Regions from separate parts of the Bacillus sp. SH7-1 genome, predicted to be linked through region 1. Evidence: riboswitches for the same ligand, from Rfam matches in the RefSeq annotation. Region 1 holds a riboswitch; the other holds the start of a gene.
The links. Region 1 has a riboswitch for FMN ahead of DN390_RS25545 (ECF transporter S component). Riboswitches for the same ligand answer to the same signal wherever they lie in the genome.
Positions count from the first base shown of each region.

Region 2: it holds a riboswitch for FMN, as region 1 does, so the genes downstream of both, ribD (bifunctional diaminohydroxyphosphoribosylaminopyrimidine deaminase/5-amino-6-(5-phosphoribosylamino)uracil reductase RibD) here and DN390_RS25545 (ECF transporter S component) in region 1, are expected to answer to the same signal.

Region 1 is NZ_QNUD01000041.1:56,711-60,131, forward strand. Features, by position in the region: gene DN390_RS25540 (ferredoxin) at 245-493, shown strand; gene DN390_RS25545 (ECF transporter S component) at 694-1,272, opposite strand; FMN riboswitch at 1,435-1,574, opposite strand; gene DN390_RS25550 (hypothetical protein) at 1,820-2,506, shown strand; gene DN390_RS25555 (peptidoglycan DD-metalloendopeptidase family protein) at 2,537-3,151, opposite strand; gene DN390_RS25560 (cob(I)yrinic acid a,c-diamide adenosyltransferase) at 3,236-3,421, opposite strand, start outside.
Region 2 is NZ_QNUD01000009.1:407,228-410,648, forward strand. Features, by position in the region: gene DN390_RS11110 (alpha/beta hydrolase) at 1-118, shown strand, start outside; gene DN390_RS11115 (DUF2552 family protein) at 129-374, opposite strand; gene DN390_RS11125 (CDGSH iron-sulfur domain-containing protein) at 660-866, shown strand; FMN riboswitch at 1,057-1,200, shown strand; gene ribD (bifunctional diaminohydroxyphosphoribosylaminopyrimidine deaminase/5-amino-6-(5-phosphoribosylamino)uracil reductase RibD) at 1,508-2,620, shown strand; gene ribE (riboflavin synthase subunit alpha) at 2,602-3,246, shown strand; gene ribBA (bifunctional 3,4-dihydroxy-2-butanone 4-phosphate synthase/GTP cyclohydrolase II) at 3,259-3,421, shown strand, end outside.

The DNA of each region.
Region 1 (3,421 bases):
TTGGTATGATTGCACTAACTTATCATATCGGCAAAATATACTTGTATATATTCTATTGTACCAAACGAAATAACATTTACGTATTTTGAAAATCTTATGACATAATGCAAAAATTAGTTGACACCCTAATTGATAAGCATTATCATTATAATTTTATGTTGAAAAGTTTTAAAAACCGTTTTACAATAAGGTTATAATTTTTATGGCGAGCTTTTCACATACATATTATCAGGAGGGAAAAAAGATGGCAAAATATACAATCGTTGATAAAGATACTTGTATTGCATGTGGTGCTTGTGGCGCTGCTGCACCAGACATTTATGACTATGATGATGAAGGTATTGCATTCGTAACATTAGACGATAACCAAGGTATCGTTGAAATTCCAGATGTATTACTTGAAGATATGATGGATGCATTCGAAGGTTGTCCAACTGACTCAATTAAAGTTGCTGACGAATCATTTGACGGCGATGCTTTAAAATTCGAATAGTCTTTTATTAACTTCAAAAAATGTCCCTCATATTAATGAGGGACATTTTTTGTTTTCATGATACTTATAAAAAAACCATTAGTAGTTCCATACTACTAATGGTTTTTTTGCCCTCGCTATTTGCCGGGCAGCCCGATTGGTGAGGGCTAATAATCAGCAGGGGATGAACACCCCCACTGATTAAAGTTTCACTTTATATTTTATGCATTTTTCATTTTTGCAAACATCCATACTTTCAAGCGTGAGAATAACGCTACAAATACAATTGTCACAACAATCCCTTTAATCAAATTAAACGGTAAGATTGCCGTTACAACCGTTGTTCTTATAGCCTCACTAGACATAGCTGGCGAATTTAAAAACCAAGTGTAAGCTGGGAATATGATGATGTAATTTAATACACTCATAATAAGCGCCATTGTAATTGTCCCTAGCATTAATCCTGTCGTTAAACTCTTAACAGTACGATACTTCCTAAATAAGAAAGCTGCCGGTCCAATAAATAAACATCCTGCAATAAAGTTAGCTATTTCTCCAACTGGTACTCCCGTTAAACTTCCCTGAATCCCGTAATGTAAAATATTCTTTATCGCCTCTACAATTACTCCCGCAATTGGTCCGAAGATAATCGCTGCAATTAGAGCCGGTACATCACTAAAATCAATTTTTAAGAATGGCGGAAGCCCTGGGAACGGGAAATCCAACATCATCAGTAAATATGCAATACTACTTAGCATCGCTACACTCACCATCTGCACTACACTGTTTTTTTGTTTCATCTTTCTCTCTCCTTTTCCATCGATCATCTCATGGAAAGTGGAAAGGTTCTGCTATGCCTACTTTTTCATAGAACGAAAAAACCCTTTGTGTTTTACACAAAGGGAGAATTTAAGGCACATCAAACAGACGTTCAAATCCATATCTTTTTTGAACGCTTGAACCTCCATCTTCTCCCATCCAGACTATACTGTCGGCTTTGGAATCACACCAAATCCTGCCTTAACGGCTCGCGGGCTTAGAACAAAATCACATATAGTTCATCACCGCCGGTCGGGATTTTCACCCTGCCCCGAAGATAGACCGATATTCTATTTTCCACTTCATTATACAACAACATGATTGGATTGTGAACAAAAAAATCGTAACTTATTAAAAATAAGTTATTAATTTTACATAATCAAAACCATTCATTATATTTTACAATACACCCCATATTTTTTAGCATTCGGCATTTCTCCTATAAATCCCCTAGTCATATATAATTAAAAGTGATAAGATGTTGAATTGTTAAGATAAGAACATTTTCTGGATTATGGAGGAAATGTCATGAAGAAAGAAAAGAGACACTCTATTCGAGAAACAATGAAAAAAAACTTAAGAAAAGAATACTTTTACTTAAAAAAAGAATTACTTTTCTACTGTCCAATTGATTTAGGCACATTCTCAAGCGAGACATACTATGCTACTTTCGACGAAGATGGCATCAGTATTTATCAGTATGATAAAAAAACAGAGAGTAAATTAAAATTGTGTGAGCGTCATCCGTGGAAAAGTTGGAATAAAGTGAAGGTGGATCATTATTTAACAACTTCTCAATTTATTTTTCAAGGGAAGCGAAACTGGATATTATCCCTTTTCCAAAAAGGAAAAGAAGCTCAAAAAATAATCGAAGAGCATACATCTTTACAAACTGAAGTTGTTTCCCGCTCTTTCTTAAAAAAGCTTCCAGGTTTCCGTTCTAATGCGCCGTTGAATAAATACATCGGCAGCATTTGCTACACTGCACTTATTGCATTTTTATTAAAATGGATGATTCCATTTCAAGCACCACAAATCGCCCTGTACTCCATTTCAATTGGTTGTATGCTCCTTGGTCTACTTTGTTTGACAATCGGTTTAATTGAACCGACTATTGTACTTTTTCGAACAAACGAAAAAACCAGAACAAAGGTATTTTACTTATATAGCTACTTAGCTATTTCTGGATTTATATGTGTCTTTATTTTTTGGTAAAAAAAAGAGCTAGTTAAACTAGCTCTTTTTTTACTTTACGTATAATTGTTGATTTGGATAAATCAGCTCTTGCTGCAGCCCATTTTTTTCTTTAATTTCCTTAACAGACATGCTAAATTTCCGTGCAATGCTAACTAAAGTGTCCCCTTTTTGAACGACATATAACGATGAAGAAACGACTTCGTTTCTTTGTTCATGTAAAACAAGCAATGGATTCATCGCATTCTTTTTTCCCATCGTCCATCTTCCTTGATGAACTTCTAAATGTAAGTGTGCACCTCGAGATTCTCCTGTATTCCCTACTTCTCCAATTATTTCTCCTTTTGAAATATAATCCCCTTGAACTACATATCTCTTATTTAAATGTGCATACACAGCCTCATATTCTCCATGTTTAATAAATACAACATTTCCATAACTACTTGAATAATAAGACTTCGTTACCTTACCATCTTGAATAGCTGCCACCGCCGCGCCGATCGGTGCCGCTATATCTATACCGTAGTGTTTTCCATGCCTTGTCCCAAAATAATCACTTATCTGCCCTTCAACAGGCCATGTCCACCGGTTTCCCTCTGCGTACACATGTAATTGAGATAAAAACAATATAGTCAATAACATGACGCCGTATTTTAAACCTTTCATATACATCCTCCGTTTTCTAATTACCACCATACCTTCTCTATTTTGGTATATTACAGAAAAAAGTATACAAAAAAAGAAAGTGGATCACTCCACTTCCTTCTCTTTCTTATCACGAAAAACGATTGCACTGCGATTATACTCCACATCTTTTACTTGTACTCGAGCGTTTATTACTCTAGCTACTGCAAACAAATAATCAGATAATCTATTTACATACTTTAGAACAACTTCGTTTATTTCCCCTTCTTTTTGTAAGGACACTATACATCG
Region 2 (3,421 bases), on a different contig from region 1:
TATTGCAGAACACGGTGCACATGCTTGCTCTTATAACGAAAATAAAGAAGAGTATGAAGCAGCCGTCGATCAATTTTTAAACACATATGTGAAAGAAACAAAAAACAGGCTTGCATAAGCCTGTTTTTTTATTGCGCTAAAACGTCTGTAACTTGTTCCATATTTTCAGAAATCCATTGCATTGCATCATCTAACGTTGGAAATTCTGTCGTTTGAAATGTTACTTCATCTTGAAGTAACCAAACATCCTTCGATTCTTGTCCTACACCTGCAATGGACCAATGTAACAAACTATATGGATGATTATCATTCAAAAATGATGCCCACGTGCGCTCATCTGCAATATTTCGTAATGTACGTAATTGTTTATCCATCTTTCGTCACCTTACTCTAGTCAGTTATAAAAAACATTATAACACTCTCTTCTCTTTCGAACAAAGTGCTCTTTTTGCCCCGCTATTTGCGGGCAGTAAAAATCCTACCTCAAAACTCGGCTGAATCAAAGAAGTTAGGTGGGATAGTAACTGCCCCTAAAAGCCCGATTGGTTCAACTAATAATCAGTGAGATGCCCCCCCACTAATTAAAGTTTCACTTTATATTGTCAAGTACTTCCCTTGATTATATGATGGAATTAAGCGTTTGGGAAGGAGGGATAGTGTTGGCAAAAGTACAAATTAAAGTAAATGACAATGGCTCTTTTCGCGTTACAGGGGACGTGGAATTAGTCGACTCACAAGGGAATGTATTCCCAGCAAAACCGGCATTTTCTTTATGCCGCTGTGGTTTATCAAAAAATATGCCTTATTGTGATGCTTCGCATAAAGGTAAGTTCGAGTCTGTTGTTAGAGCACCAGAGGCAGAATAATTTCACATGTGACATGCACATTTTTTTGTGCATGTTTTTTCTTTTTATCGACTCCGCTATATCCCTTCTCCTTACAATATTTCTAATACTTTTGTCTCCATTCCAGCCTACATATATTTTCACACAATTCTTCACATTCGAATACTTTTTACTAGCCTTTTATTTTTTTTGTGCTATAATTTGACCAAACAGCATCCTTCGGGGTCGGGTGAAATTCCCAACCGGCGGTGATGAAGCGAGCGCTTCTAAGTCCGTGACCCGTTTTCAACTCGAAAACGGTGGATCTAGTGAAACTCTAGGGCCGACAGTATAGTCTGGATGGGAGAAGGATATGTTTCTAGTTTTTTATATAGTGAATACACTTTTATTTCAGTATGCATATTTTTAAAGATTCATTTTGATTCTTTATATATGTTTTGTTTTCTATACTCATTTTTTATACTGAAATAAAAAGAGACAACTAGCGTTTAAAAAATCCGATATTTTGCTAGGTTTTTTCCTTATGCAGAAATATGGATTATCGTTAGGTTTCTTTCCTATGCTTTCGTATTCGGACTATATTTCTAGAAATCACGTCTCCCAAACCCCAAGGATATTAAAATCCTTGGGGTTTTTTGATTTTTTTAGGAGAGGTGAAGAAAATGACAGATCAAGAATATATGAGGATTGCCCTGCAGTTAGCAGTAGGAACATCAGGACAAACAAGTCCAAATCCTATGGTTGGTGCTGTTGTTGTAAAAGGTGGAAACATCGTCGGTATGGGAGCTCATTTACGTGCTGGTAAAGAACACGCAGAAGTTCATGCTCTTCATATGGCTGGTGAAAAAGCAAAAGGAGCTACAGTCTATGTCACACTTGAACCATGTAGCCATTTTGGAAAAACACCACCTTGCTGTGATTTGCTCATCAAAAAAGGAGTCAAACGGGTTGTAATTGCTACTCTTGATTGCAATCCTCTCGTTTCTGGTAATGGAAAAAGGAGATTAGAAGAAGCTGGAATCGAAGTAACTACCGGTGTCCTTGAAGCAGAAGCAGTTTTATTAAATCGCTACTTTTTTCACTACATGAAAACGAAACGCCCATTTGTAACAATAAAAACAGCGATGAGCTTAGATGGAAAAATAGCAACTGTAACTGGTGACAGTAAATGGATTACAGGTGAAGAAGCACGAGCTGATGTTCATCAATATCGCCATACACACGATGCAATTCTTGTTGGAGTGAATACAGTTATAGCTGATAATCCGCATTTAACAACAAGAATTCCTAATGGGGGTAAAAATCCTATACGCGTTATTTTAGATACTCATTTAAAAACGCCACCATCTTCTCATGTCATAACAGATTGTTTAGCACCGACATGGATTATGGTTGGTCAGGGTGTAAATAAAGAGAAAATAGCTTCTTTTGAATCTAAAAATATAGCTATATTCCAAATGAAAACGAAACAAATTGAAATTCAAGATGTTTTAGACCTACTCGGCGAAAAACAAATCCTATCTCTTTTCGTTGAGGGTGGTCAAACGGTTCATGCAAGTTTCTTACAAACAAATAATTTCAATGAAATTGTAACTTATATAAGTCCAAAGTTAATTGGCGGGAAAGATGCCCCTACTTTATTTGGCGGAAATGGTTTTTCAAAATTACAAGATGCGCTTTCCTTAAAAATTCAAGAGATGAAACAAATTGGCGATGATATAAAAATCGTTGCGAATGCCCGAAACGAGGTGACGAAATGTTTACAGGAATTGTAGAAGAATTAGGAACGATAACAAATATGCAACAAAGCGGGGAGGCAATGAAGTTAACGATACATGCAAATGAAATTTTATCAGATGTTCATTTAGGCGATAGTATAGCGGTTAACGGTATTTGCTTAACTGTAACGAGCTTTACACCTACTTCATTTACAGTTGATGCAATGCCCGAAACGATGAAATCAACATCACTTCGCCTGCTCAAATCACACTCTAAAGTAAATCTAGAGCGAGCTATGGCTGCAAACGGACGATTCGGTGGACATTTCGTTTCAGGACATATTGATGGCATCGGGACGATATTAAACAAAAAACAACACTATAATGCCATCTATTACAAAATAGCTATTTCGGATGAACTGCTACGCTATTGTTTGCATAAAGGATCCATTGCTGTTGATGGAACGAGTTTGACAATATTTGATATAGACGAATCTTCCATTACAATCTCACTCATCCCGCACACAGTAAGCGAATCTGTTATCGGAGAAAAGAATGCCGGTGACATCGTAAACATTGAGTGTGACATGATTGGTAAATATATCGAACGCTTTATTACTAAGCCTGTAAAACGAAAAGGTTCAATGACCGAAAGCTTTTTACAAGAAAACGGATTTCTATAAGGGGGAAGCATTATGTTTCATCGTATTGAAGAAGCTCTAGAAGATTTAAAACAAGGAAAAGTCGTTATCGTATGTGATGATGAAAACCGTGAAAACGAAGGCGATTTTATCGCTTTAGCAGAGTATATTACGCCAGAAACGATTAATTTTATGATTACACATGGACGCGGTCTCG